DNA from 4 places in the Klebsiella sp. WP3-W18-ESBL-02 genome. Region 1 is predicted to be linked to each of the others. Evidence: predicted binding sites of a transcription regulator. Region 1 holds the regulator's gene; each other region holds the start of a gene.
The links. Region 1 encodes PurR, which represses purine synthesis genes. Its sites were predicted from a motif close to CANGCAAACGTTTGCNTG; they were not measured.
Positions count from the first base shown of each region.

Region 2: a site for PurR is predicted at 2,896-2,913, ahead of cvpA (colicin V production protein). Genes of this name have one in related genera too.
Region 3: a site for PurR is predicted at 5,707-5,724, ahead of H7R56_RS22755 (NCS2 family permease). Genes of this name have one in related genera too.
Region 4: a site for PurR is predicted at 2,376-2,393, ahead of tusA (sulfurtransferase TusA). Genes of this name have one in related genera too.

Region 1 is NZ_AP021972.1:2,351,563-2,359,208, forward strand. It holds gene cfa (cyclopropane fatty acyl phospholipid synthase) at 1-1,084, opposite strand, end outside; gene punC (purine nucleoside transporter PunC) at 1,384-2,577, opposite strand; gene punR (DNA-binding transcriptional activator PunR) at 2,690-3,601, shown strand; gene purR (HTH-type transcriptional repressor PurR) at 3,620-4,645, opposite strand; gene H7R56_RS11140 (cytochrome bd-I oxidase subunit CydH) at 4,940-5,029, shown strand; gene H7R56_RS11145 (MFS transporter) at 5,188-6,354, shown strand; gene sodB (superoxide dismutase [Fe]) at 6,431-7,012, opposite strand; gene H7R56_RS11155 (C40 family peptidase) at 7,135-7,646, opposite strand, start outside.
Region 2 is NZ_AP021972.1:1,562,347-1,569,992, reverse strand. It holds gene H7R56_RS07490 (glycoside hydrolase family 127 protein) at 1-698, shown strand, start outside; gene purF (amidophosphoribosyltransferase) at 802-2,319, opposite strand; gene cvpA (colicin V production protein) at 2,353-2,841, opposite strand; gene dedD (cell division protein DedD) at 3,121-3,795, opposite strand; gene folC (bifunctional tetrahydrofolate synthase/dihydrofolate synthase) at 3,785-5,053, opposite strand; gene accD (acetyl-CoA carboxylase, carboxyltransferase subunit beta) at 5,124-6,038, opposite strand; gene H7R56_RS07460 (DedA family protein) at 6,235-6,894, opposite strand; gene truA (tRNA pseudouridine(38-40) synthase TruA) at 6,919-7,646, opposite strand, start outside.
Region 3 is NZ_AP021972.1:4,735,101-4,742,746, forward strand. It holds gene H7R56_RS22730 (ABC transporter substrate-binding protein) at 1-55, shown strand, start outside; gene H7R56_RS22735 (LrgB family protein) at 139-828, opposite strand; gene H7R56_RS22740 (CidA/LrgA family protein) at 821-1,231, opposite strand; gene H7R56_RS22745 (LysR family transcriptional regulator) at 1,334-2,218, shown strand; gene H7R56_RS22750 (Na+/H+ antiporter) at 2,291-3,937, opposite strand; gene H7R56_RS22755 (NCS2 family permease) at 4,132-5,481, opposite strand; gene soxR (redox-sensitive transcriptional activator SoxR) at 5,877-6,335, opposite strand; gene soxS (superoxide response transcriptional regulator SoxS) at 6,423-6,752, shown strand; gene H7R56_RS22770 (YjcB family protein) at 6,974-7,255, shown strand; gene H7R56_RS22775 (MltF family protein) at 7,387-7,646, shown strand, end outside.
Region 4 is NZ_AP021972.1:360,284-367,929, reverse strand. It holds gene H7R56_RS01775 (bifunctional metallophosphatase/5'-nucleotidase) at 40-1,935, opposite strand; gene tusA (sulfurtransferase TusA) at 2,070-2,315, opposite strand; gene H7R56_RS01765 (7-cyano-7-deazaguanine/7-aminomethyl-7-deazaguanine transporter) at 2,497-3,162, shown strand; gene H7R56_RS01760 (DcrB family lipoprotein) at 3,236-3,793, shown strand; gene H7R56_RS01755 (MFS transporter) at 3,827-5,017, opposite strand; gene arnF (4-amino-4-deoxy-L-arabinose-phosphoundecaprenol flippase subunit ArnF) at 5,164-5,553, opposite strand; gene arnE (4-amino-4-deoxy-L-arabinose-phosphoundecaprenol flippase subunit ArnE) at 5,553-5,891, opposite strand; gene arnT (lipid IV(A) 4-amino-4-deoxy-L-arabinosyltransferase) at 5,888-7,543, opposite strand; gene arnD (4-deoxy-4-formamido-L-arabinose-phosphoundecaprenol deformylase) at 7,540-7,646, opposite strand, start outside.

The DNA.
Region 1 (7,646 bases):
CACGCGCACGGAAGGCTCCCGCACAGGCGTTAAGATAGTAGCTGAACATGCGTTTGAATCGTTCAGAATAATTGTCGGCGATTTCCGGCCAGCTGGCGAGGAAACGGCTATGCCAGGCCATGAGCGTGGTATCGTAGTCGGCACCAAAGTTGTGCCAGTCTTCCATCACGAAGTGTGGTTCGCTGGCGACGGCAATCTGGCGCACGGACGGTAAACAGCCATTCGGAAAGATGTATTTGTTGATCCACGGATCGACATTGTTGTCGGTTCTTTTCGAACCAATGGTGTGCAGTAAAAACAACCCATCGGGCTTGAGATTGCGGTCAACGACGGAGAAATAGGTGTCGTAGTTTTTTGGCCCAACGTGCTCAAACATGCCGACGGACACGATGCGGTCGAACTGATCGTTTAAGTCGCGGTAGTCCTGGAGCAAAATCTCAACGTCCAGCCCTTCACAACGCGCCTGCGCCATCTTCTGCTGTTCAGCGGAAATGGTGACGCCCTTGACGGTCACGCCGTAGTTTTTCGCCATATAGGCTGCCAGGCCACCCCATCCGCAGCCGATATCCAGCACGCGCATTCCCGGCGCCAGCTGCAGCTTCTGGCAGATAAGCTCAAGCTTGGCCTGCTGGGCTTGCTCGAGGTTTTCAGCCTCTTTCCAGTAGCCGCAGGAGTATTGCATGAAAGGGTCGAGCATGCGGCTAAAGAGATCGTTGCCGAGGTCGTAGTGCTCTTTGCCCACCTGCCAGGCGCGTCTGCGGCTCTGGAGGTTAAACAAACGCGCACCGGCCACGCGCAGCGTATCTTTGAAATGATGGGGGAGTTGGTTTTCAAGTCCGGCGCGCAGTACCTTGTCGAAGAAGATATCCAGACGATCGCATTCCCACCAACCGTCCATATAGCTTTCGCCAAGACCCAGCGAACCTTCCTGTAAAACTCGTTTAAAAAGACGCGGATTTTTAACCTGAATATCGCAGGAGGCATTGCCGTTAATTTCAATGCCTGCTCGGTTTAGCAGCTCGCTAACGATACGATACCAGTCGTCATCCGGTACGCTTACTTCTTCTATACACGATGAGCTCATAGCTTCTCCATCCCGACCTGATGATCAGAACCTTAAAACAGCGTAGACGCTTTTTTCTGGTTTGTGAGAAATGTCACGAAAAATTCGTGAGCCTGCTATCCGACGTAGCACAGAGGAAGGGAAGAACCCCTTGCCGAAAGCCAATCCGTGGTTTAAGGGGAAGCCGTCCTGCTCCCGCATAATAAGTTCAATGTATACTAATTATGTGATGCCGATCCAGTATAGGACGCTAAGTGCCTTGATTCAACAAAAAAACTTAGCGCCCTAATCATTTATGGAGGTATTGATGCGAGGAATATTCAGACGTGGGACGCAGCGGCGTCAGCCTGGCGTTCGGCGCGACGGGCGGCGCGCTGCATGCCGTAACCGATACCGGCCAGCACTACGGTTACCAGCATCACGCTGGTAGTGGTAAGCAGCGGAGTCGCAATCAGTGTCGATACCGCCAGGCTGGCCAGGAAGCACAGACCGAGCTGAAGCGTATTTTGCAACGCCGCCGCGCGACCGGTGGCCTGTGGGAACGGCTTCAGCGCCTGTGCCACGACGATCGGATAGATAGCGCCGTTAGCGGTGGCCATCACGCAGAACGGAATCAGCAGTGCGCTCAGCGACACATCCCGGGCCAGGCCGACGGCCCAGGTTCCCACGACGCTCAGTGCGAACCCGACAAGCAGCCATGGCAGCAGCTGTGAACCCTGCCATTTTTGCAGTGCGGCGCGACAACCGTAGCCACCAATCAGGAACGCGATTGTCTGCGGCACATAGCTCAGGCCAATGACGGTCGGGCTATAGCCCATTTCGTGCAGGATAAACGGCGAGCCGGTCAACCAGGCAAAGAAGCTGGCGGAGCAGGCGGCGTAGATAAGTACGTTACCGCGATAGTCTTTACTGCGCAGCAGGCGCATAAACGTCAGCTTTTCTCCGTTGACGGCGTGCTTTTTGTGCGCGGGCTTGAGACGAAAAGCCGGCAGCATCAGCACCAGCGTGATAATAAACAGCGTCGCAAAGATGGCCTGCCAGTCAAAGTGGACCAGGAGCCAGCTGCCAAGCAGCGGTGCCAGCGCGGGTGACAGCCCGACGAGCGGCATGATGGTTGCGAAAATGCGGTTAGTACGCTGGGCCGGATAGTAGTCGGTGACCATTGCCTGCCAGGTAACGGCTGCGGCGCATACACCGACCGCCTGCACAAAGCGCAGCACCAGCAGGGTAGTGCCGTCACGGACCCACAGCATCCCCAGACAGCCCACGGCGAAAATGGTTAAGCCCGCCAGCAGAATGGGTTTGCGGCCATAGCGGTCAGACAGCGGCCCCCACAGCAGCTGCGCGACGGCGAAGCCGGCCAGGAACAAACTCAGGCTGGCGCTGACCGCCGAGGCCGGCGTTTGCAGGTCTTGCTGAATGGCAGCAAAAGCAGGCAGGTACATGTCGGTGGCCAGAAAACCCAGCACGCTCAGCCCCGCGAGCCAGACTAAAAATCCTTTCCCAGGTTGCATAAATTGCCCTTTATTATCTGATATTAACCTTGCCGCCGAGTGTAGAGAGTGCATTCAGGGTTGTGAAACGCTAATATTTGAGCCATGGATTCAAATTTTTTGCAGGCAGAAAATGTGGTCTGAATATTCTCTTGAAGTCGTTGATGCGGTAGCGCGTAACGGTAGCTTTAGCGCCGCCGCGCAGGAACTGCATCGTGTGCCTTCTGCGGTAAGCTATACGGTACGACAGCTGGAAGAGTGGCTGGCTGTACCGCTGTTTGAACGCCGTCATCGCGACGTGGAATTAACGCCTGCCGGGGCATGGTTCCTGAAAGAAGGGCGGTCTGTTATCAAAAAAATGCAGATCACCCGCCAGCAGTGCCAGCAGATTGCCAACGGCTGGCGTGGCCAGTTGGCGATTGCCGTTGATAATATTGTTAAGCCACAGCGTACGCGCCAGCTGATCGTCGATTTTTACCGTCACTTTAGCGACGTTGAGCTGATTGTTTACCAGGAAGTCTTTAACGGCGTATGGGATGCGCTGGCGGACGGCCGCGTCGAGCTGGCGATTGGCGCCACGCAGGCGATTCCGGTCGGGGGGCGCTTTGCTTTTAGGGATATGGGAATGCTCAACTGGCACTGCGTGGTGTCCAGCGCACATCCGCTGGCGCGTCTGGATGGGCCGCTCAGCGATGATGTACTGCGCAACTGGCCGTCACTGGTGCGCGAGGATACCTCACGTTCGCTGCCTAAGCGTACGACCTGGCTGCTGGATAACCAAAAACGCGTGGTGGTGCCGGATTGGGCGTCGTCAGAAACCTGTATTTCCGCCGGCTTATGTGCGGCGATGGTGCCGGGGCATCTGGCTCAGCCATGGCTGGAGAGCGGAGAGTGGGTCGCACTGACGCTGGAGAACCCGTTCCCGGATGCCGCCTGTTGCCTCACGTGGCAGCAAAGTGAAGCGTCACCGGCATTAAGCTGGCTGCTGGAGTATCTGGGGGATAGTGAGACGCTGAACGAGGAGTGGCTGCGAACGCCCGTATAGGGCGCTCGCAGAACGCGATTAACGGCGGTAGTCGCGATATGGACCGTCGGCCACAGAACGACGCTCAATCAGGCGCGGGTGCACCTCAATTGACTGTGACTCTTCGCGCTTGCTGACGATGCGATCCATCAGCATGTTAAAGGCCGTTTCGCCAAGCGAGTCCTTCGGCTGATGGATAGTGGTCAGCGCGGGGGTGAAGAAACGTGAGTTACGCACGTTATCATACCCGATCAGCGAAATATCCTGCGGCACGCGCAGCCCCATTTCATCGGCGGCACACAGTGCGCCCATGGCCATAATATCGCCGCCGCAGAAGATGGCGGTTGGGCGCGGGTGCTGGGACAGAATCTGCTGCATCGCCCGGTAGCCGGATTCTGGTTCAAAGTCGCCCTGAACAATCCAGTTTGCCGGTACGTTAATCTGCGCTTCTTCCATCGCTTTCATAAAGCCTGCCAGACGGCCTGCGCCGGTATTGCGCTCCAGCGGGCCCGGGATCACGCCGATATCGCGATGGCCGCGTTCGATCAGATAGCGGCCCGCCATATAACCGCCTTCGAAGGCGTTATCGATAACCGAGTCGGTAAAATCGGCTTTGGCTTCGCCCCAGTCCATCACCACCATTGGAATGTGACGATACTCTTCCAGCATGGAGAGCAGTGACTCCGGGTATTCTGAGCACATGACCAGCAGACCGTCGACGCGCTTTTGCGCCATCATTGACAGGTACGCGCGCTGCTTCTCAAGATTGTTCCACGCGTTGCCGAGGATCAGGGTATACCCTTTCTGGAAGCAGTTTTTCTCTACGGCCTCAATAATTTCGGCAAAATAGGCTGCTTCACTGCTGGTGGCCAGCAAACCAATGGATTTGGTGTGGTTGACCTTCAGGCTGCGGGCAACGGCGCTCGGCGAGTAGTGCAGTTCTTTAATCGCCGCCCAGACCGCTTCACGCGTCTCTTCGGCGACAAAACGCGTTTTGTTAATTACATGTGATACGGTTGTAGTGGAAACGTTTGCGCGCTTCGCTACATCTTTAATTGTTGCCATTCCATCTCACTCCAGACCCTGGCCTGCCCCTGAAAAAATCGAAAGGAAAACGTTTGCCTTCACACACCCTGACGCAATTTTGTGAATTGCGATTCGCCGGGAAAACGATACAGGACGACAGGAGGGGGTCAATGGCCGGTACGCTTATAAATAAGCGTCGAATTTTGACGTATCCCGACGCAAAGTGGAAGAGCAAAAAACAACATCCTGCTAAATCTGTGAAGATTTTTACGATTATCTGTGCAAAAATGAGTAAGCTCAGTTTCACTGTGGCAATAAAAAGGAGAAAAATTGATGAGTACCGAACTTAAGCTGTCGCTCACCACTACCATTATTACGCTTGCGCTCATTGTTGCCGCTGCACTGACCGCCGTATTGCATTAATTCCTCCGGTGAGGGAGTTCGCTCCCTCCCGTCAATTGTTATCAAATTAGCAATAATCTTTTGCTGTTTTGTACACTTCTGATTTTCTGTGATTGATGTCATGCTTTTGCCCTATGTTGTCATGCCGCCAGCTGTGCGCGGCCAACCGGAGTTTTTGCATGAAAGTCAATTATCCCCTGCTTGCCCTGGCGATTGGCGCCTTTGGCATAGGGACCACCGAATTTTCGCCCATGGGGCTGCTGCCGGTCATTGCGAAGGGCGTTGACGTCTCTATTCCCGCCGCTGGAATGTTGATCAGCGCCTACGCCGTGGGCGTGATGGTCGGGGCCCCGCTGATGACGCTGCTGTTGTCTCATCGCGCGCGGCGCAATGCGCTGATTTTCCTGATGGCGATTTTTACCCTTGGTAACGTGCTGTCGGCTATCTCGCCTGACTACACCACGCTGATGCTGTCGCGCATTATTACCAGCCTCAACCACGGCGCGTTCTTTGGTCTGGGGTCGGTGGTTGCCGCGAGCGTTGTGCCGAAGCATAAGCAGGCGAGCGCGGTAGCGACCATGTTTATGGGCCTGACAATTGCCAATATCGGCGGCGTTCCGGCGGCGACCTGGCTGGGTGAAACCATTGGCTGGCGCATGTCGTTCCTGGCGACCGCTGGCCTTGGGATTGTCGCCATGGCGGGGCTGTGGCTGTCGCTGCCGAAGGGTGGGGCAGGGGAAAAACCGGACGTTAAGCGTGAGCTGGCGGTACTGGTGCGCCCACAGGTACTTTCTGCCTTACTGACCACCGTGCTCGGCGCTGGTGCGATGTTTACGCTTTATACCTACATTTCGCCGGTATTGCGGACCCTGACGCACGCCACGCCGGGATTTATTACGTTGATGCTGGTATTGATTGGCGTTGGCTTCTCTATTGGCAACTTCCTTGGCGGCAAATTTGCTGACCGCTCGGTTAGCGGTACGCTCAAAGGTTTCTTGCTGCTGCTGATGGCCATTATGCTGGCCATTCCCTGGCTGGCGCAGAGCCAGGTGGGGGCGGCGTTTAGCATGGTGGTGTGGGGCGCGGCAACGTTTGCCGTGGTGCCGCCGCTACAGATGCGCGTGATGCGGGTAGCACACGAAGCGCCGGGGCTTTCGTCGTCGGTGAATATTGGCGCGTTTAACCTCGGTAATGCGCTGGGGGCCGTGGCCGGCGGTGCGGTTATATCGGGCGGGCTGGGCTACAGCTTTGTACCGGTGATGGGGGCGATCGTTGCTGCGCTGGCGCTGGCGGTCGTGTTCTTCAGCGGCCGTCGCCGTGGTGCGCAGGCGCTGGTCAGCGAGTAAAAAAAACGCAGAAGGCAAGCCTTCTGCGCGATGGCATATCACCCGGCGAAGCATGGCAACGCCGGGTTTTTTGTGCTTACGCAGCCAGATTTTCAGCCACGAACGCCCAGTTCACCAGAGCCCAGAAGTGCTCCAGGTAGTTAGGGCGGGCGTTGCGGTAGTCAATATAGTAAGCATGTTCCCACACGTCGACGGTCAACAGCGGCTTCGCGTCGGTGGTCAGCGGGGTGCCGGCGTTAGACGTGGATACGATGGCCAGAGAACCGTCAGCTTTCTTCACAAGCCAGGTCCAGCCTGCGCCGAAGTTTTTCACTGCGGCATCGGTAAACTGGGCTTTGAAGTCGGCGAAGCTGCCGAAGGATTTGTTAATCGCTTCTGCAACGGCACCGGTCGGTTCGCCACCGGCGTTCGGCGCCAGGCAGTTCCAGTAGAAGGTGTGGTTCCAGACCTGAGCCGCGTTATTGAACACGCCGCCTTCAGAGGTGCGTACGATCTCTTCGAGCGTTTTACCCTCAAAGGCGGTGCCTTTGATCAGGTTGTTCAGGTTGGTGACGTAAGTCTGGTGGTGTTTACCATAATGATACTCAAGCGTTTCCACAGAAATATGCGGAACCAGGGCGTCTTTGGCATACGGTAATGCAGGTAATTCGAACGACATTGCTACTCTCCTTTTATTATTTTTACTCTCAATAACCTTGTATTGAGTGGGGATAGAGTAGCAAATTAAAAGGTGAGATAAAAGATAAGCTTACCCCGTTTATTAACAAACGGGGTAAGTAATTAACGAATCGTCTTCGGGGTTACCACGCGACGGGCGCCGACATAGTGGCGTACCCAGTAGTCTTCGCTCAGCGAGGTAATGCGGATGTCCTGACCGGTGCGAGGCGACTGGATAAATTTACCGTTACCAACATACACGCCGACGTGATCGGCAGTGCCGCGACCCTGGGTCCGGAAGAAGACTAAATCACCGCTTTCCAGCTCGCTGCGGTCAACCGGGCGGGCATCGCGCAGGTGGTACATTTCGTTAGCGGTACGTGGAATACGGATATTCACCAGATCTTTATAAGCATAGTAAACCAGACCGCTGCAATCGAAACCGGTACGCGGCGAGTTGCCGCCCCAGCGGTAGGGTTTACCCAACTGGCCCATCAGTTTGTTCATGGCGGTTTTTTGCGCTTTCTGCACGCGAACTTTATGCGCCTGGGCGATGGTGGTGGGCTGACTTTCTACTTTGCTGGTGGTACAGGTTTTTTTATGCCCTTTGCGGGTCGCCTTGCAGGTTGTCACGA
Region 2 (7,646 bases), 790 kb from region 1:
TCGCCCGCACGCTCGTCGCTATCGGCCACTACCTCTTTACCCCGCGCCAGGACGCGCTGTTTATCAACTTCTATGCCGGAAGCGAAGCACAGTTTACGGTTAATGGCCGGGCGCTGGCGCTGAAAATAGAGGGCAACTACCCGTGGGATGAGCAGGTCACGATTCGCTTCAGCCAACCGCAGGCGGTCGAGCATACGCTCGCGCTACGCCTGCCGGAATGGTGTGAAGCGCCGCAGGTGCGGGTGAACGGAAACGCCGCGCAGGGTGACATCATCAAAGGCTATCTGCATCTGCATCGTCAATGGCAGGAAGGCGACGTGGTAACGCTGCATCTGCCGATGACCATCCGCCGCGTCTATGCTAACTCGCGGGTGCGTCACGCTGCCGGTAAAGTGGCGATTCAGCGCGGGCCGTTGGTTTACTGCCTGGAAGAAGCGGATAACGGCGCGGAGTTGCACAACCTGTCGCTGCCGAAAACGGCGACCTTTCGCGAGATTCAGGGCGTCGGCGTGCTGAAAGGCAAAGTGCTGCTACAGGCGGAAGGGCTACGCGTGTTGACGGCTCAGGAGAATAAGCCGCTGTACAGCTTTGATAATCGTCAGACGGCGGTTGAGAAGCAGATGCTGACCTTTATTCCGTGGTTTAGCTGGGCCAACCGTGGCGAGGGCGAAATGCGGATTTGGGTCGACGAGGCATAACCATAAAAAAAGCCGGACGGCGGCTATGCCTTATCCGGCCTACAACGATGGTGGACTGTAGGCCGGATAAGACGCGATGCGTCGCCATCCGGCATGTCCTGATTTACCCTTCGTTATGCATCTCTAAATTCTCAACTTCATTCTGCAGCTGGACGGCTTTCGCATCGTCGTTGCGCAGTGAATCGAGGAAGTCGAGATAGGTCTGGTCAACGTCTTTGGTCACATAGACACCGTTGAACACCGAGCATTCGAACTGCTGGATATCCGGGTTCTCTGCGCGTACCGCGTCGATAAGATCGTTCAGATCCTGGAAAATAAGGCCGTCCGCGCCGATGATCTGGCGAATTTCGTCCACTTCACGCCCGTGGGCGATCAGCTCATTGGCCGTCGGCATATCAATACCGTAGACGTTCGGGAAACGAATTTCCGGCGCCGCAGAGGCCAGATAGACCTTCTTCGCACCGGCTTCACGCGCCATCTCGATAATCTGCTCGGACGTGGTGCCACGCACGATAGAGTCATCAACCAGCAGCACGTTCTTATCACGGAACTCAGCGCGGTTGGCGTTCAGCTTGCGGCGCACGGACTTACGACGCAGTTGCTGCCCCGGCATGATAAAGGTACGGCCAACGTAGCGATTCTTCACGAAGCCCTGACGGTACGGTTTGCCCAGGATACGAGCAATTTCCAGCGCGATGTCGCAGGACGTTTCCGGAATAGGGATCACGACGTCAATATCCAGATCTTCCCACTCGCGCGCAATCTTCTCGCCAAGCTTGGTGCCCATATTCACGCGGGCGCTGTAGACGGAGATTTTGTCGATGAAGGAATCCGGACGCGCGAAGTAAACGTATTCGAACAGGCACGGGTTGCTGACCGGGTTGTCGGCGCACTGGCGGGTAAACAGCTGCCCCTTCTCGGTGATGTAAATCGCTTCCCCTGGCGCAACGTCGCGCAGGAATTCAAAGCCGAGTGTATCCAGCGCCACGCTTTCGGAGGCCACCATATACTCGGTACGGCCATCGCCCACATCGCGTTTGCCCAGCACCAGCGGACGGATGCCGTTCGGGTCGCGGAAGGCAACCATGCCGTGGCCGATAATCATCGCCACGCAGGCGTAGGCGCCGCGGATCTGGCGGTTCGTCGCGGCGATAGCGGCGAAAATGTTATCAGCTTCCAGCGGATAATGGCGGAAGTTATCCAGCTCGCTGGCAAAGATATTGAGCAGGATTTCAGAATCGGAGGTGGTGTTGATGTGACGGCGTTTTTCTTCAAACAGCTTCTGACGTAACTCGTGCGCATTGGTCAGATTACCGTTGTGCGCCAGCGTAATACCGTACGGCGAGTTCACGTAGAAAGGCTGAGCCTCAGAGGCGCTGGAGCTGCCCGCCGTTGGGTAACGCACGTGGCCAATACCCATATTGCCCTGCATACGCTGCATGTGGCGGGCTTCAAAGACATCGCTCACCAGACCGTTCGCCTTACGCAGGCGGAAGCAGTTGTTGGCATCAATGGTGATGATGCCAGCGGCATCCTGTCCACGGTGCTGCAGCACCGTTAGCGCATCATAAATCGACTGGTTTACCGGCATAACACCGGCGATACCGACAATACCGCACATACGTCTTTTCCTCGTTCAGCAACGACCCAAAGCTTATACTTTGGGCAAGAAACTTGACGAGCTTTGAAGGTATTCAAAAAACCATCTGATAACCGGTGAAAAATAGGGAATAAACTGCGACTGCTGCCAGTCTTCGCTCTTTGCCATGCCGGTAAAGGTGTCGAGGAAGAACAGGATAGCGGCAATAATCAGCACCCCGCGCAGCGCGCCGAAGCAGATCCCCAATACCCTGTCGGTACCCGATAAACCGGTCTTCTCCACCAGTTGGCCTATCACGTAGTTGACGATAGCGCCGACGATGAGCGTCGCGATAAACAGCGCCGCAATAGCAATCCCATTTCGAACCCGTTCGTCTTCAAAGCCCGTAAACCAGATAGACAGATCGTTGTAGTAATGGCTGGCTACGTAAAATGCACAGCCCCACGTCACCAACGATAGCGCTTCGCGAACGAAGCCACGGATAAGACTCACCAGGCAAGAAAAGCCCAGTACCGCGATAATGGCGTAATCAATCCAGACCATATATGTCCCACGATTCTACGCCCTGTCATCCAGTTCGGGCGCATTCTAACAGAAAAAGAAAACGTTTGCGTAGGGATTTCCTTCCCAGGCATAAATAAAAAATGGCGCTGAAAAAACATTCAACGCCATCGTTTTTCTGGTCGTTTTCGGCGTTGTCCGGCCCCTCACCCCGACCCTCTCCCCAAAGGGGCGAGAGAGAAAATGGGTGCGAAACCTACCAACGATGCCCTAAGGTCCCTTCTCCCAAAGGAGAGAGAGTGAGGGAAAAAGCCCCACGTCTTAGTTCGGCGTATACCCCATCACCACCCCACTCAGCCCCGACAGCTGCTTCAGCTCACCGAGCGAACCTTTCAGCTTATCTTTCGAGGCGTCCGGGCCAACCAGAATGCGGGTAATTTTACCCTGAACTGGCGTCGAAGGCGACGTATAGGCGTGATAACCTGCGCCGCGCAGGCTGGCCACAATTTCGTTCACCTTATCGGCGTTCTTCAACGCGCCAAGCTGCACCACGTAAGCCTTGCCCACCGGCGCAGCCTTCTCTTCAGGTGCCGCTTTCGGCGGCGCGGTAACAGCCACCTGTTCCGTTACCGGCTGCGGTTTCGGCTTCGGTTTTTCGACCGGCTTCGGTTTCGGCAGTTCGGCGGCCGGCGGGATCTGCTCGAGATCGCCGTTACCGTTCACCGCCAGACGGCTGGAATCAAGCGACGGTGCCGCCGCATCGCCCGCGCGTACCTCTTCCGCGGCGCCTTCCGGCGGCTGAGCAGGCAGCGCCTGCGTTGCCGTCGGCAGCATATCCGGCTCATCGCGATCGCCGGGCTTAGGCACCAGCGGAATGGCCGCAAATTCATCCTGATAATGCTTTTTTTGCCCGTCAAGCAGCCCTGGCAGCACAATGCCCCCCAGCGCGACCAACACTATCGTCCCGACAAGACGGTTTTGAAACTTACTTGCCACCGGCTCTCCCCGCGTCCAATACTTCCATCACGTGCGCTACCGTGTGGAACGAACCACACACCAGCACCGTATCTTCCGGCATGGCATCGGCCATCGCCGCATGCCACGCCTGCGCCACGCTGCCATACACGGCACCCGCGCGCAAATGCGCGCGCAGCTGTTCCGCCGTCGCGCCGCGCGGCCCTTCCAGCGGCGCACAGTACCAGCTGTCGACCACGCTTTCCAGACACGCCAGCGTGCCGGCAATGTCCTTATCATGCAGCATACCAATAACCGCCAGCACTCGCCCGGTTTTCGGCAGGGATTTGAGACGCCCGGCAAGGTAGCCTGCGGCATGCGGGTTATGCGCAACGTCGAGAATCACCCGCGGCGCGTACTGGATAGTCTGAAAACGCCCCGGCAGGATCGCGCTGGCGATGCCTTCACGAATCGCCTGCTCGCTCACCGCAAGCCCGCTGGCGCGCAGCGCAGCCAGCGCGGTGGCGGCATTCGGCTGCGGCACGTTAGGCAGCGGCAGATTGCGCAGTTCGCCCTGTGCGTCGCTAAAGGTCCAGCTTTCCGCCTCTACGCTATAGCGCCAGTCCACGTCACGCTGCAGCAGCAATGCACCCTTTTCGCGCGCCACGTCAGCAATCGTCTGCGGCATCTCCGGCTCGCCGACGACCGCCGGCCGCCCACCGCGGAACACCCCCGCTTTCTCACGGCCGATGCTTTCACGGTCCGGTCCCAGCCAGTCGGTGTGGTCCAGCGCAATGCTGGTCACTACGGCAACGTTAGCATCGACGATGTTAGTCGCATCCAGTCGCCCGCCCAGGCCGACTTCCAGAATGGCCACATCAACCTGTTGCTGCTTGAACAGCCACAGCGCAGACAGCGTGCCGTATTCAAAATAGGTGAGCGATGTTTCGCCGCGCGCCGCTTCAATCGCGGCGAATGATGCCGTATGCGCGCTTTCCGCCAGCTCTTCCCCCTGCACGCGCACGCGCTCGGTATAGCGTACCAGGTGCGGCGAACTGTACACGCCCACTTTATAGCCGGCGGCCATCAGGATGGTTTCCAGCGTCCGGCAGGTGGTGCCTTTGCCGTTGGTGCCCGCGACGGTAAAGACGAACGGCGCCGGTTGCAGCACGTCGAGCGACCCTGCGACCTTGCTGACGCGCGCCAGTCCGAGGTCGATGGTTTTTGAATGGAGGTTTTCCAGATAAGAAAGCCACGTAGCCAGGGGCGACGTGGCCTGAGGAATAGAATGTTTTTCCATGATGCCCGCAACTTTCAACGGTGAATAATAGCAAAAAGGGCAGCGCCACCCGGCCCTGCCCTTTACATCATCAGGCCTCTGGCGCCTGATCCGGTACCGGCGGCACCACCACGCTTTCGCGCGGCGCGTCCGGGTTCGGCGCCGGGAGATTCATCAGCTTCGCCAGAATGCTGGCCAGCTTCAGTCGCATTTCCGGGCGACGCACGATCATGTCGATCGCGCCCTTCTCGATGAGAAACTCACTGCGCTGGAAACCCGGCGGCAGTTTTTCACGCACGGTCTGTTCGATAACACGCGGACCGGCAAAACCGATCAGTGCTTTCGGTTCAGCAATGTTCAGATCGCCCAGCATCGCAAAACTTGCGGAAACGCCGCCCATGGTCGGGTCGGTCAGCACGGAAATATACGGCAAGCCGCGTTCCTGCATTTTCGCCAGCGCAGCGGAGGTTTTCGCCATCTGCATCAGGGACATCAGCGCTTCCTGCATGCGCGCACCGCCGGAGGCAGAGAAGCAGATCAGCGGACAGTTGTCTTCCAGCGCCTGCTCAACGGCACGCACAAAGCGCGCGCCCACGACAGAACCCATTGAACCGCCCATAAAGGAAAATTCAAAGGCCGCGGCGACAACCGGCATATCATGCAGGGTACCCTTCATGACCACCAGCGCGTCTTTCTCACCCGTCTCTTTCTGCGCGGATGCCAGACGGTCTTTATACTTTTTAGAGTCACGGAACTTCAGCACGTCTTTCGGCTCAAGTTCACTGCCCAGTTCTACCAGGGACCCTTCATCCAACAAGCTATGCAGGCGATTACGCGCTGACATACGCATGTGGTGATCGCACTTCGGGCAAACCTCGAGGTTACGCTCCAGCTCGGCGCGATACAAAACCTGACCACAGCTATCGCACTTGGTCCATACCCCTTCCGGGATGCTCGCCTTGCGGGTAGGTGTGATGTTGCTTTTAATTCGTTCAATCCAGCTCATTGATAACCTTTCTGCCTGAACCTGGTCGATGCCAGTTTTGCCATTAAGGGGGCGCGCATAATGCCACTTTTCCCCTTCATAGACCATGAATGTTGCACATTAAAACATAACAGCCCGAAACTTGGCATAAAAAAGTGGTCGAACCGCGAAACATGTCGTAACAGGGCACGGCTGAATCGTGCCCCGCTTGCGCGCGTTATTTTGCCCGTTTTGCCGCTGCGCGGCGGTGGCGAATCACTTCAATAACGCCCGGTAATACGGACAGCACGATGATAGCGACAATCAGCAGCTTCAGGTTTTCCTGAACTACCGGCAGGTCGCCGAACAGATAGCCCGCGTAGGTAAACAGCAGCACCCACAGCAGCGCGCCCGCCACGTTATAGAGCGCAAAATGACGATAGGACATGTGGCCCATTCCCGCCACAAAAGGCGCAAATGTTCTGACGATCGGCACAAATCGCGCCAGAATAATGGTTTTCCCACCATGTTTATCGTAGAAGGCATGGGTCTTATCCAGGTAGCTACGGCGAAAGATCTTCGAGTTCGGGTTGCTGAAGAGCTTCTCACCGAACAAGCGTCCAATGGTGTAGTTTACCGCATCGCCGACAATCGCAGCGATCACCATCAGTACCACCATGACGTGTACGTTGATGTCGTTGGTCGGCAGCGCGGAGAGCGCCCCAGCAACGAACAGCAGCGAATCGCCGGGCAGGAAAGGCGTCACTACCAGCCCCGTTTCGCAGAACAGAATCAGGAACAGAATAGCGTAAACCCAGACGCCGTACTGCGCGACCAGCTCCGCCAGGTGCACATCAATGTGCAGGATAAAATCAATCAAAAAACGGATGAGATCCATATTGTTTAGCCCCAAATGACTACGTTAGTCCGCCAGGAATAGCGGGCCCATCGGCACGGAAGGGAGCGCAAAGTGTGCGGGGTAATCCACCGCCACCAGATACAGCCCTTCCGCTTTCGCCGTTGCTGCGGCAAGCGTCCTGTCTTTTGCCGCCAGCAGTTCTGCAATCCAGCTCTCCGGCTGGTTTCCTGCGCCAACTTCCATCAGGCTGCCAACAATATTCCTTACCATGTGGTGCACAAAGGCGTTCGCTTTGATGTCCACAACAATATAAGCGCCGTAGCGGGTCACGTTGATATGCATGACGTTACGCCACGGCGTGCGCGACTGGCACTGCACCGCCCGAAATGAGGTGAAGTCATTCTCGCCCAGCAGGCTTTGCGCCGCGCGGTGCATCCGCTCAGCATCCAGGGGTTGGTGATAATGCGTCACCCCCTGACCCAGCACCGCCGGACGCAGACGGTGGTTATAAATCACATAGCGGTAGCGGCGCGCCGTCGCGCTGAAACGCGCATGAAAATCGTCGGGCACAGCTTTCACCCAACGCACCGCAATGTCACCAGGTAAATTCGCATTTACGCCCAGCGTCCACGCCGCGTCTTTACGCACGGCGTGAGTTTCAAAGTGCACCACCTGCCCGGTACCGTGAACGCCCGCGTCGGTACGCCCGGCGCAGAAGACGTTTATCGGCTCATTGGCCACCTGCGAGAGGGCTTTTTCAAGTTTTTCCTGCACGCTGCGCACTTCGTTTT
Region 3 (7,646 bases), 2.4 Mb from region 1:
CGATTTCCGCCAGCAGGTGGAGCGTATCGTTCGGCGTTTGAACCGCGGAGCCTGATGGTGCCGCGCTTACCCGGCCTACCACGTCGAATGTAGGCCGGGTAAGCGTACGCGCCACCCGGCAAAATTCACCACCGAGGCCTAGAACATAATCCAGCCAACCAGCGGAGCAACCAACACCATCACCACGCCGGAAAGCATCATCACCAGGCTTGCCACAACCCCTTCCTGCGGGCCAAGCTCATAGGATCGCGCCGTACCGGCGCCGTGCGATGCCGCGCCAAATCCGGCCCCTTTGGCCATTCCTTCGCGAATCGCGAGCCGCAGAAAAAGGACGTCGCCAATCGCCATACCAAATACGCCGGTCACAACGACAAACAGCGCCACCAGCTCCGGCTGGCCACCGAGCGATTTCGCCGCCGCCAGCGCAAACGGCGTGGTGATTGAACGCACCGCCAGGCTGCGCTGAATTTCATCCGACAGCGTAAACAGCCGCGCCAGCCACACGGAACTGGTCACCGCCACCACCGTTGCCGTCACCACCCCGGCGGAAAGCGACATCCAGTGGCGTTTGATAATCGCCAGATTATCGTACACCGGCACCGCAAACGCGATGGTCGCCGGCCCCAGCAGCCACAGCAGCCAGTGCGCCTCGCCCATGTAGTTCTGGTAGGAGATATGACCAAACACCAACATCAGCACCAGCAGTACCGGCGTGAGCACCAGCGGCATCAGCGGCAGCTTACGAAAGCGGCGATACAGGCGCTTATTGGCAAAGTAAAGTACCAGGGTAATCACCAGGCATAACACGCTCAGCTGAAAGTTACTCATGGCGCATCCGCTTCAGTTCGTAGCGATAAACCTTATCGACCACCCACGCGGTCGCCCCTAGCACCATCATCGTGCTCAGCGCGATGACAAGAAAAATACGCCAGCCGTCGACCATCAGCAGCTGAGCGTAATTCACTACCGCCACAACCGCCGGCACGAAAAACAGCAGCATCTCCGCCAGCAGCCAGCGCGACCCGGCACGCACCCACTTCAGCGGCACCACGTGGCAGACAATCAGCGCCAGCAGCAGCATCATACCCACCAGGTTGGCGGGCAGCGGCAGATGCCACCAGCGCACCAGATATTCAGCAAAAACAAACAGTCCTGCGTACAGCACAACCTGTACCGGCACCTGCAGACGGTTTAACACGGAGGGCACAACGCGCCCTAAGGCCTCAGCCATGGAGGGATGTCCAGAAAAAATCACAGGCGCACAGTATAGTGAGGCAACGATGATGACAGAAATGAATTAAACTCATCGGTAGCATAGTTTAGAGGCATAATCATGGACATTAGAACGCTGCGCTACTTTGTCGAAGTCGTTCGCCAGCAGAGCTTTACCCGCGCCGCAGAGAAGCTCTTTGTCACGCAACCGACGATCAGCAAGATGCTCAAAAATCTGGAAGATGAGCTGAACTGTACTCTGCTGATTCGCGATGGGCGCAAACTGCTGATGACCGATACCGGACAAGTGGTGTTCGAGCGCGGGCTGGCGATTCTCGATGAGTTTCGCCAGTTGGAAGCCGAGCTCAGCGACATTAATCATCTTAACAAAGGCGTGCTGCGTCTCGGCATTCCGCCAATGGTCGGCATGCTGATGGCCGGGCCGATTGGTCTGTTTCGTCAGCGCTACCCCGGCGTTGAGCTAAAAATCGCCGAATTCGGCGGCTTAACCGTGCAACAGGCGGTGATGAACGGCGAACTGGACCTGGCCATGACGGCGCTGCCGGTAGAAGAAGAGAGCGCGCTGACCACACGGCTCTTGTTCAGCCACCCACTTTGCGTGCTGGTACCGCGCTCCGGCGACTGGCTGGAGCAAACCTCGGTGTCGCCGCAGCAGCTCGCCGCCCATCCTTTGCTGATCTACAACGAAGATTTCGCCCTGAGCCGCCAGCTGATGCAGCTGTTTGCCCGTCACAACGTGAAGCCGCGTATTGCGGTGCGCAGCGGTCAGTGGGATTTTCTCGCCGCGATGGTGCAGGCGGGCGTCGGCGTGGCGATTCTGCCGGAGCCGATTTGCCGCAGGCTTGATGAGAAAACCCTGCGCTGGCTGCCGCTGGAGAGCGATTTGCGTTGGCAGTTGGGAATGATTTGGCGGGAAGGTGTCTATTTGTCTCACAGCGCCCAGGCGTGGCTGAAGTGCTGTGAGGGGTTTAAGGTGCCGGAGTAGAAGTTCAGGCGCGTTGTGTTCCCTCTCCCTTTTTAAGGGAGAGGGAACACAACGACGCACGCTTTATCCGTATTACGCGTCTTCTATCAACAGCGCTTCCAGCAGGTCGAGATCGTGCAGCAGCTTCTGTAGCGTCTCATTGCTGATCTGCCTTGTCGCACGCAGGTGGTACAGCTCCCCGCGCTCCGAGCGCAGTGCCGCGAGGCGGAAACGGCGTTCCAGCTGTTCTTCCAGCATCGACGTCTCCACATCATTACGCCCGTCGGCCCGACGGCGCAGGTTACCAATTACCCTTGAACTGACTTCAGTAAGCAGCTGGTTATCAATGTTCTCGTTGGCATCCGCCGCCAGACGCTCTTCCATTTTCTGAATAGCGACAATCGCCACATCGGCCGTTGCCGCGCGCGCCAGACGCTCTTCATTACGCTGCTGGACATGATCGGTGGATTCGATATGACGCAGCAGAATCGGCAGCGCCACGACGCCGACAAACAGCGAAAACAGAATGACCCCGGCTGCGAGGAAAATCAGCTCATAGCGCGCCGGGAACACGTCGCCGCTCGGCAGCAGCAGCGGAATAGAGAGAACACCGGCAAGCGTAATCGCCCCGCGCACCCCGGCAACAGAAGAGATCAGCAGTTCGCGCGTGGTCCAGGAGCCGAACTCCAACGGTTTCTTTTTCAGGAAGCGCTGGCTGAGCTTACGCATCGTCCACAACCAGCCAAAACGCACCAACATCAGCGCCGCGTAGATCAGGATAATGTCGGTAAACAGCATCCACGTTTCCACGTTCGGGTCGGCTTCCGCAGCCACCAGCGAGCTGTGCAGGATGTCCGGCAGCTGCAGACCCAACAGCAGGAATACCATGCCGTTGAACACAAACTCGAGCATCGACCACGTACTGTTGGCGCGCAGGCGCATGGCCAGGGGTGCGGTACGCATTACGCCGGAGCGGGTGATGGTCATCCCGGCGGCGACCGCCGCCAGAATGCCGGAGACGCCGATATGTTCAGCAATCAGGTAAGAAGCAAACGGCAGCAGGAACAGCAGGACAATCTGCGTGGCAGGCTCATCGCCGCCCCAGCGGCTGAGAAAGCGCATTGAGCGGCCGTACAGCCAGCTCACCACGAAGCCCGCCAGGATACCGCCGATCGCCACCTTGAGGAACTCTACCGTGGCCCCGCCAACGGTAAAGACCATGGTGCCCATCGCGACCGCCACGGCAAACTTCAGCGACACCAGGCCAGAAGCGTCGTTCATCAACGCCTCGCCCTGTAGTATGCCCATAATTTTTTTCGGAATACGCCCTTCGCCCACGATGCCGGAAAGCGCCACCGCATCGGTTGGCGACAGCACCGCCGCCAGCGCAAACGCCGGAATCAGCGGAATGCCAGGGACAATCCAGTAGATCAGGAAGCCAATCCCGACCACCGTCACCAGCACTAACGCCAGCGCCAGGCCGAGGATCTCCCTGCCGTGTTCGATAAACTCGCGGGTCGGTGTCTTCCAGCCGTCGGCAAACAGCAACGGCGGGATAAACAGCACCAGAAAAAGCTCAGGATCGAATTCAACGTGCAAACCAAAGGTCGGCCAGGCCAGTAGCGCACCGATGAGGATTTGCATTAAAGGAAGTGGGACCTGGAAGGGCAGTACGCGCGTAACCACCCCGGAGAGCGAAACCACGAGGGTCATGATAAGTATGGTAAAGAATATTTCCATGCGTTCCCTGTTTACAGCGTTGTCTTATTATTCAAAGCATGAAGCGTCGTGCTTCTAATCATACGCGTATCAGAGTAACGCAAAAGGAAACGAGAAGTGGCCGAAAAGAGAAAAAAAGTCCAGACCCGTAGTTCGACGGGGGTGAACAAAAAAAAACCCGCCAGCCGGCGGGTTCTTGAGAGACCAGAATAGACTTAGATAGCCCAGCCGCCTGCGTAGAAAACCACCAGCGCGACGGCGATAAGCACGGTACCGATATTCAGTTTACGCCATTCGCCGGATACCACGCGGCCTACGACCAGCGTCGCGAAGCCGATCATAATGCCGGTAACGATGTTACAGGTCAGCACAATCATCACCGCGGTGATCAGACCGGACATGGCGTCAACGAAGTCGTTGAAGTCGATGCGCGCCACGTTGCTCAGCATCAGCAGGCCAACGTACATCAGCGCCGGTGCCGTAGCATAGCCCGGAACAAGGTAGGACAGCGGGGACAGGAACAGAATCAGCAGGAACAGAACGCCGACGGTAATGGCCGTCAGGCCCGTTTTACCGCCTGCCGCGGTACCCGCAGCAGATTCGATATACACCGCCGCCGGTGCGGCACCCACGACCGCCGAGAACACGCTGCTCAGGGAGTCGGTAGTCAGCGCTTTACCGCCGTTGATGATCTGACCGTCTTTATCCAGCAGGTTTGCCTGCCCGGCTACCGCGCGGATGGTGCCGGTAGCGTCGAATACCGCCGTCATCACCAGCGCCAGCACGCTTGGCAGAACGACCGGGTTCAGCGCGCCCATGATATCCAGGCTGCCGATCAGCGAGTTGCCGTTGTCATCGCTCAGCGACGGCATAGCGAAGACGCCAGAGAAGTGCACGTTCGGATCGAAAATCAGGCCGACGATAGACACCCCGATAATGGTCAGCAGAATGCCGCCCGGGACCTTGAGTTTTTCCAGCCCGATGATCATCGCCAGCCCCACCAGCGTCATCACCACCGGGAAGCTGTTGAACTGGCCCAGCGCCACCGGCAGGCCGTCCAGTGGGTTTTTCACCACCATGCCCACGCCGTTAGCAGCGATCAGCAGCAGGAACAGGCCGATACCGATGCCCGTGCCGTGCGCAATGCCCTGCGGCAGATTGCGCAAAATCCAGCTACGAATACCGGAAGCTGAGATAATGGTAAACAGCACGCCCATCAGGAACACGGCGCCCAGGGCTACCGGCACGCTGATGTGCTGGCCCAGCACCAGGCTGAAGGCGGTGAAGGCGGTCAGTGAAATGGCGCAGCCAATGGCTAAAGGCAGGTTCGCCCACAGCCCCATCACGATAGAGCCGACACCGGCTACCAGGCAGGTCGCCACAAAGACGGCCGCGGGCGGAAAGCCCGCTTTGCCCAGCATACCCGGCACGACGATCACCGAGTAAACCATCGCCAGGAAGGTCGTCAGACCGGCGACAATCTCCTGACGAACGGAGCTACCACGAGCAGAAATTTTAAACCAGGCGTCTAATGAACCGCCGGTACGCGCTGAAGGCGTAGACATAGAAAACATCCCCTGAGAGTTTTTATCATTCGTGCGTCTGCGTGGTGGAACATCCACTGCCAGCTAAGCGTCATCTCCATGTGCTACATTGCGGCAAAGGGGAGCCACAAAAAAAGCAAACGATTAACTCCGCGCAGACAAAACGAGAATCGGAATACCTCATCTTCGCGGGTGCGATATGAGGTGAGCCTGGTCATTTTCGGCACAAGATGCGGCCGGAAATTCAAGGCAAACGATTATCTGGCTTTTATGCCCTCTTTTTCAACAGAAGTTTGCCCTGGTTTATGAAAATTAACGATTGCCGATGAAGAATTGGCCAACCCATGCGCAAACGTTATCGTTTATGCGCAATCCGGCAACAATTCTGTGGCAAAGATGTCGCTAATCGATAAGCGTTATTCGTCTTCCAGCAAACGTGCGCCGGTACCTTCCTGACCGAGTTTATCGCCCGGGTTACGCAGTGGACAATCGCGCAACGACATACAGCCGCAGCCAATGCAGCCATCGAGCTGGTCGCGCAGGGCCTCCATGGCATGAATACGCTTATCCAGCTCTTCCCGCCATTGGGTGGTGAGGTGCTTCCAGTCACGCGGCCCTAACGTGTGGTTTTCCGGCAGCACGCTAAAGGAATCGCCGATGGTCGCCAGCGGAATACCGAGGCGTTGCGCGATTTTAATGATCGCCACATAGCGCAGCACATCGCGCTTATAACGGCGCTGGTTGCCGCTGTTGCGCGTGCTATGAATCAGCCCTTTACTCTCATAAAAATGCAGTGCAGAGACCGCAACACCAGTTCGTTTCGCTACCTCACCGGGCGTTAGCAGAGATTTTATGCGGGTCGATTTTTTTTCCATAATACGCTTTACCTCAAGTTAACTTGAGGAATTATACTCACCGACAGACAAAAAATCGACGCGAAAATAGACAACGGGGAGAGCCTTATGTCACATCGGGATATTATTCATACGCTCATTGAATGGATAGATGAACATATCGATCAACCGCTTAATATCGACATCGTGGCCAGAAAATCCGGCTATTCGAAGTGGTATCTGCAACGGATGTTCCGCACCGTGATGCATCAGACGCTAGGGGAGTATATTCGCCAGCGACGCCTGCTGCTGGCGGCAGAAGCGCTGCGCACCACCCAGCGCCCCATCTTCGATATTGCCATGGATCTGGGCTATGTCTCACAGCAGACGTTCTCTCGGGTATTCCGCCGTGAGTTCGACCGCACGCCGACGGATTATCGCCACCATATCTCCGCATAGTATTGCTCTGCCGCGGCTCACGGGGCCGCGGCGTTGACAAAAATCCTGCGTTTACCTCTGGTGAATAAAACAACAAACGTGATATAGTTCACACATTGATATGAAACAAAAACACTGTTTCATTCGATTTGTGAATGCCTTTAGATAGCCTGAGCGCCTCGCGCCTCAATCAATAAGTGCTGTCAGGGCAGCTTGTTGTTTATCTCTGAGGATAAGGTCTCATGGTTTCGATTACCGCAGGCGTTGCGTTGTTACGCTGGCCGTTGACCAGCGCGGTACTGATGTTTCTCGCCAGTACGCTGAAAATTCAATTTCGTAAATCTGACTATGCCGGGCTCGCCGTCATCAGCGGTCTGCTAGGGGTAGCCGCCGCCTGCTGGTTTGCGACCGGATTACTGGGCATCACCCTCGTGGATATCGCCACTATCTTCAACAATATTAAAGATGTGATGGTGGAAGTGATGAGCCAGGCACCGCCGGAATGGCCGGTCGCCCTCTACTGATAATGAAGCCCCGATGCGTCGGGGCTTTTTATTGCCCGAACCAATGAAAAAGCCCTATCCCGGAAAGGGCTTTTGACGCCGCTCAGCTAAAATAGAAAGATCCCCCTGCGGAGCGTCGCCTCATGAACGCCATGCCTTTTTATCGCCTGATTACGGCCAGCTTCAGCGCGCTGCTGCTTATCTGCGCCGTCGCACAGGCGGAAGAAAAAACCGATGCGCTGGAAATTAACATCGACAGCGTTATGCAACCCTGGCGCGGCGACCTGCCGGGCATGCTCGACAGGCGCGTTATTCGGGTCCTCACCACCTACAGTAAGACCTTCTTTTTTATTGATAAAGGTCAGCAGCGCGGCGCCACACACGATATTTTCGCCGAATTTGAAAAAGCGCT
Region 4 (7,646 bases), 2.0 Mb from region 1:
AGGCAGTTCGGCACAGAGCGCGGATGGTGCACTGCACGCTTATTCGTTGATCGCCTCAAGCATCACCAGCCGATCGCTCACCCGCTTTTTCGCCGACGGCGAGGTAGCAGCTGCGAGCTCAGCCTGTAACGCTGCCTGTTTTTGCTTCTTCGCCTGCGGGTCGCTAAACAGCAGCGTTTTCACATTCAGCGACGCGACGTTGCTATAGCGGCCATCATCGCTGGTCGGCACGCTGATTTTGCCTTCATTCAGCAGATTTTCGACAATTTTACGTTCACGATCGTAGCCTTCTAGCCCTGCCAGCTTCCAGCGCTGCACCGTTTGTCCCTGATATTTACCGTGCTTCACTTCGCTCAGATAGCGAATCGTTAAATTGCGGATAGTCCCCGCCTCTTCGCCATACTCAGCTTTGCTGTCCGACAATACCGGGAACTGCATCCCTTCCAGCGCGCCGCCCTTTTGCGTCAGGTGGCCCATGCGATAGCTGTTCATACCAAGACGAATCGGCGTGCTGTCCGTTACCGGCGTGCCATCGGCCATTTTCAGATCGCGAATGCGCTGCCCGGCGGGCTGGCGCAGATCGATAGTGTAGGTGACGCCATCAAAGAAATCGTTGGTGGAATATTTAGAGGCCCGTCGCTGCGGATTAAAACTGTAAGTGACGTCGCCGTCATGCACTTGGTTAAAGTAGCCCGCCGACCACTCCATGTACTTTTTCAGCTCTTTGCCGGTCAACTGATACACGGTGATTTCGCCGCCCGCATACTGATAGTTAAAGGCAATATCTTTCGCCTTAATGGTTCCAACGTTGAGCTTAGGCTGGTCATTATCGATCTGCAGTGCGATAACCTGCGCTTTTGGCGCGAAGTGGCGGCTGGCATCCTGATACAGCTTGCTGATACCGGTATCCTGAATATGTACCTGTGGAATCCCCTTCACCGCATCCGGCGGGACCAGGTCCTGGCCGCTCAGTTCGGCAATGGGTCGATTAGCGTTGGCGCGCAGAATTTTATGATAAGGCTGATATACCGTTTCCAGCGCTTTATCCGATGCCATCCCTTTAATGCTATAGGTGTAACTGTCTTTGTTGATCAGCACATATTTGCCGTCGCGCAGCTCAAACTGCAGATCGATTCGCGACAGCGCGCGGCCGTATTTATCCGGTTCGGTGATAATCACGCCGTTAATCACTTCTTTGTCGACCTTCACGTGCATGTGTCCGGCGACGATAGCCGCCAGTTCAGGGTTAGCGCGCGCAATATCGCCCACCCCGGTGCCCGGCCGCTGGTTCTCGTTATCAATCCCCATGTGTGCCACCAGCACAATAGCGTCTACCTGGCCCTGAATCTTCTGGATGGCCTGTTTTACCGCATCAACCGGATCGGTAAAGTTCAACCCTTTTACCCGGTCAGTGCCTTTGGCAAATTCGGCGGTCATCGGCGTATCCATGCCGATCACGCCAATTTTTACGCCCTGGCGTTCAATAATCTTATAAGCAGGAAGGTAAGGCTTGCCGCTGTCCCACAGGATATTCCCGGCCAGCGCCGTGCCCTTAAACTGGTTGAGCGAAGTCGACAGCGATTTCAGGCCAAAATCGAATTCGTGGTTGCCCATCACCCACACGTCATAGTCCATGGCGTTAAAGCCGAGGATCATCGGGCTGGTTTTGTCGTTCTTAAAGGTTTCAACAAAATTGCCCTGTATGGTATCGCCCGCGTCGACCAGGATGACGTTTGGCTGCTGGCTACGCACCTGGCGAACCTGGGTGGCAATCTGACTCAGGCTTCCGGCCAGGTTTTCCGTATCCGTCGAATAATCCCACGGGACGAAGGTGCCGTGGAGATCGGAAGTCCCGAGAATCGTGATATTGACGGGTTCAGCCATCGCCGCAGAAGTACCCAAGCAGAGTAAGAGCGCAAGAAGTGATTTTTTCATTTTTATTGATGTGCCCAAAGGGGAATGAGGCAAAATTATGCGATTCACATCAATAAGTTTACTAGCAGCTTTACAGGGTAAACATGAAAAGTGAGAGACAGCTCAAGCTTGTTAAGCTGTCGAGACGGCGGTAATTAGTGGCTTTTGCGTAACAGATAACGGTACGGCAGCGCGTCGATCTGCTGGGCAATCAGCTCATGTTCCATAAAGCGACAAAAGCCCGGAATATCGCGCGTCGTGGCGGGATCGTCAGCGATAATCAGCAGCGTTTCGCCCACCGGCATCGTGCGCACGGTTTTACGCACCATCATTACCGGCTCGGGACAGCGCAGCCCTTGCGCGTCCAGGGTGTGGTCGGGGCTGGAGAACAAATCGGTCATTATCTTCTCGTCATCATCAAAAAACGCGCTTAGTTTACGCTGACCGCGTGATGAAGCAACCAGGTTAACGATTGCGCGAAAAACAACCATTGCAATGACGCACGAAAGCAGTATCATTCCGGCCCTGCAATAGGTTTGCAGATTATTGGGTTCCCTCACCCCACCGCTAAAAAGGTACAATATGACTCTCTTTACCGCGACACAGCGCCGTCACGCGCTGGTCTGGCTATCGCTATTTCATCTGGTGGTGATCACCTCCAGTAACTATCTGGTGCAGCTGCCGGTCAGCATTTTCGGCTTCCACACCACCTGGGGCGCATTTAGCTTCCCGTTTATCTTCCTCGCCACCGATCTGACCGTGCGCATTTTTGGCGCGCCACTCGCGCGACGCATCGTGTTTGCGGTGATGATCCCGGCGTTGATGATCTCATACGTCATTTCATCGCTGTTCTACATGGGCGAATGGCAGGGCTTTGGCGCACTGGCGCACTTCAACCTGTTCGTCGCTCGTATTGCCGCCGCGAGCTTTATGGCCTACGCGCTGGGGCAGATCCTCGACGTTCACGTGTTTAATCGCCTGCGCCAGAACCGCCGATGGTGGCTTGCGCCGACGGCCTCGACGCTGTTCGGCAACATCAGCGACACGCTGGCCTTCTTCTTCATCGCGTTCTGGCGCAGTACCGACCCGTTCATGGCCGATCACTGGGTTGAAATCGCCCTCGTCGACTACAGCTTTAAAGTACTTATCAGCATTGTTTTCTTCCTGCCGATGTATGGCGTACTGCTGAATATGCTATTGAAAAAGCTGGCAGATAAATCTGATTTGTCGGCAATGCAGCCAGGTTAAGGGTTCATCTGACGGGTTGTGTTAAGATAGGCGCAAGAGCCGTTCATGGCTATTTATCGAAAGGAAGAAGTCAATGCGCAAATTGGTGAAATATGCTGGTATTGGCCTGCTGGTGATGGGGCTTGCTGCCTGCGACAACAGCGATACCAACGCCCCAGCCCAGGGTTCAGCTGCGGCAAGCGATGCCGCGGGCCAGTCGATTAACCTGCTCGACGGCAAGCTGAGCTTCACGCTGCCAGCCGGGATGACCGACCAAAGCGGTAAGCTGGGTACCCAGAGCAACAACATGCACGTTTACTCTGACGCCACCGGCCAAAAAGCGGTCATCGTTATCATCGGTGATAGCGCCAATGAAGAGCTGTCGGTCCTGGCAAACCGCCTGGAAGAACAGCAGCGCAGCCGCGACCCGCAGCTGCAGGTGGTGACCAACAAATCCATCGAGCTGAAAGGTCATACCCTACAGCAGTTGGACAGCATCATCTCTGCCAAAGGGCAAACCGCCTATTCTTCCATTGTTCTGGGCAAAATTGACAACAAACTGCTGACCCTGCAGGTTACGCTGCCGGCGGACAACCAGCAGCAGGCGCAGGCCGATGCTGAGAAAATCATCAATACGCTGGTTATCAACTAAGCCAGTCTGATGCCAATGCGGCCTCTTGCGAACCTACGCCAGAGGCCGTTTTTTTAGCCGCCATCCAAGCAGCAGCGCCACCGCCACCAGCCCTGCGGCAGCCAGATAGATTGTCGATACCCCCATCCACGCCATCATCAGCCCGGCCAGCGGCCCGGTAATGCCCAATGATAAATCCATAAACACGGTATACGTCGCCAACGCCGACCCCTGATTCTGCTGCGGCACCGCCTTGACCGCCACCACGCCCAGCGCGGGAAACACCAACGAGAAGCCCGCCCCGGCAAGGAAAGTGCCCAGCTTGGCCATCAGCGGCGTCGCCGCAACACCAACCAGCAGTAGGCCAGCAACCTCCACGGCAAAGCAGATCATCGCCACGTTCAGGCCACCAAGCCGGTTGATGCCGTTAGGGAACAACAGCCGCGTGCCCACGAAGGCGCAGCTGAACAAAGTAAGCGCAAAGGCAGCGCCGTCCCAGCCTTTAGCATCGTAGAACAGCGTGATAAAGGTCGCGATCACGCCAAATCCTGCAGAGGCCAGCGCCAGCGCCATGCCGTAGGGCCAGACGCGACCCAACACCGCGCGGAAGGACATAGCTTTGCCCTTTTTCGCCTTAACTTCATCACGGGGCAGCGCCGCCAGAATTGCCACGGCGGCGACCGCCATAATCGCCAGCGCCAGCCCATGCAGGCCGATGTAGCGGTAGCACAGCACGCCGAGCGGCGCGCCCATCGCCATTGCACCGTAGGTAACAATGCCGTTCCACGAAATCACTCGCCCGATGTGCGGCGAACCCACCACGCCAACGCCCCACAGCGTGGATCCGGTGCCGGCAAAGCTCTGGCCAATCCCCAAAATGACGCGCCCCACGCATAGCAGGACAAGGCTGAGCAGCGGCCAGCCGCCGCCGAATGCCGCCAGCAGGTAGCTCAGTCCACTGAGAAAGCAGCCGCATAAACCAAAAACGACGATTTTTTTCGGCCCCAACTGGTCAGCATAGCGCCCGGCATGGGGGCGGCTGAGCAGCGTAGCAAAATATTGCAGGCTAATGACCAACCCGGCCCAGAAGGCGCTAAACCCCATAACATCATGGACATAGCCTGGCAGCACCGCCAACGGCAGGCCGATGGTGAGATAGCTGGCAAAGTTGAATATAACGACGGAGACAATACGCAGATTGAGGCGCAGACCGCTTAGCTGCTCCTCCGCGTCGGCCACAGGCATGGCTAATCCCTTATAGACGCAACAAAAATGGCATTATTGCATATTTTGTCGCCGGGGCGAGGCTTATAGGATGCACGGCCTGATAGGCGCAGCGCCATCAGGCAGAATGGCGCAAATTGCCGGATGGCGACTTCGCCTTATCCGGCTTATGCGGTATGAGAGGGTTTGTTTGGCCAGAAGATAGTGAGCACGCCAGCGATAATCACGACAACGCCCAGCAGGCCCCGCCACGAAAAAGGCTCATGCCAGCCCGGCAGCAGAATTGCGGCCAGCCACACCACCATATAGCTAAGGCTGAGCAGCGCATAGGCTTTTGCCAGCGGCAGGCGCTTGAGGGCGAAGTACCAGCAAGCCATCGAGGCGACATAACCCAGCAGCCCCAGGAAGAGCCCCAGCGTCCCCGATTCAAAATGCAAAAGATGACCCAACAGCAGCAGCGGCTGCTCCGCCGACGGCAGCGTTGTCATTGCCGCGCGTAACGTCAGCTGGGCGGCGCTGACCAGCGCCACGCTCATTAACGCCCAGATAAGCCCCATCAGGCGCTGCTCCCCAGTAACATAATGCCAACGATAATCAACGTGACTCCCGCCCAGTGACGGCGGCTCACCGGCTCGTGCCAGATAGCGCGGGCCGCCAGCGTGACCCAGACAAAGTTAAGGCTGAGCATCGGATAAGCCACGCTGACCGGAATTTGCTGTAGCACCAGCAGCCACAGCAGCATCCCCAGACCGAGCATCGCCAGCGCCAGGCCAAGCCAGATCAGCAGATGGCGCCCGCGCTGCCCTTGAGGGGCAGGACGGGTCGCCTGTTTCTGGCACAGCTGCCCGCCGCAGCTTAGCAGGCTGGCGAGCAGCAGGCAGGCCCACGTGATCATTGCGGACGATACTGAATAAAGACGGTGCGACCCATGGCATATACCTCATCCGGTTTTGGCAGCGGCAGTTCCGCTAACTGTACGTCACGAGACAGCAGCAATACCAGTGAGATCGGCCCTTCCTGGCGATGTGCCGCCAGCCACTGCGGGAACGCTTCATACGAGACAAAGCTGCCCTTCGCGTCAGGATAAGAAAGACCATACTTCAGCTCACCCTGCTGACCGTACAGTATCACGTCGCTACGCTTCAGCTCCCAGGCCAGCCCCGCGGCCACGCCGACGCTGTTGCTCAGCACGTAGCGGCTCGGTGCCAGCGACTCGTTGACGATATCGACCAGGAACTGCGGCTGTTTGCTGTCGGTGACGCGATCGGGTATCGCCATGCCGACCAGCAGCGCCAGCGCCAGCGGGCACAGCGCAGCCAGCGTCCAGCGACGTGCATCGTGCTTGATAGACAGCCAGCCCATCAGCGCCCAGAAGAAGAACGCCACCGCCGCCAGCACGCATTTGTACAGCTCTATCTGCATCCAGACCGGGTGTTTCATCGGCCCCCATGGCGACACGACCGCCACCGCCACCAGGCCAACCACGCCAAAGACGATGTTGATGATCCCGTTGATTCGCAGCGCCCGAGAGCCGACTTTGGCGGCATCGACCGCATAGCGCGCCATCAGTATCGCCAGCGGCGCGAAGCACGGCAGGATATAAGTCGGCAGCTTACCTTTGGCGATGCTAAAGAACAGGAACGGCATCACCACCCAACCCAGCAGATAAAATGCCCCTCGCAGGCCTTCTCGTTCTTGCCAGCCGCGCTTGAACGCGCCGGGCAACAGCGCCAGCCACGGCAGGCTGCCAGCCACCAGGAACGGCAGGTAGTACCAGAACGGCGCTTTATGCTGCGCGTCACTCTGGGCGAAGCGTTGAATATGCTCAACCCAGAAGAAGTAGCGCCAGAAGTCGCCCTCGCGCGCAGCGATCGCCAGCCCCCACGGCAGCACCGTCAGCACACACACCAGCACCGACAGCCAGCCCCAGACCAGCACTTCCCGCCAGCGCTTTTGCACAATAACCCACGGCAGTACGCCAATCACCGGCACCGCCAGCGCCAGAAAACCTTTGGTCATCACGCCCATGCCGCAGGCGATACCCAGCAGCACGTAGCCCCAGGCGCGTTCAGCGGTGGTTTTCGCCTGCGCGGCCAGCCAGAAGCTGCACATCGCCAGCGTCATCCACAGGGTGATCATCGGATCGAGCACCGCGTAAGTGCCAATGCCGTAAACCAGGAAAGCGGTCAGGAAGATCGCGCCCGAGAGCACGGCCACCTTTTTGTCCTGCCAGATTTTCCACGCCAGCCAGGCAACCAGCAGCGCCGAGACGGTAATGGAAAACACGGCGCCAAAGCGCACGGCAAAGTTATTGTGGCCGAAAAGCCACTGGCCAATGCTGTTAATCCAATAACCGGCAATAGGCTTTTCAAAATAGCGCAGCCCCAGGAAGTGCGGCACCACCCAATCGCCGGTTGCCAGCATTTCGCGGCTGATTTCCGCATAGCGGGTTTCGTCCGGCTGCCACAGCAGCCGGAAGTTAAGCGGAACCAGATAGTACAGAACAAACAGTGCGGCTAACGAAATACCGTAGCGAAGGGATTTCATACATCAGAGCTCATCAGTTGTTGGCAGCCCAGCCAGCCTTCACGACCGGCGATTTCTCCGCGCACCACCTTCCCGACCGGCAGCTGACGGAAGTCATCCGGGA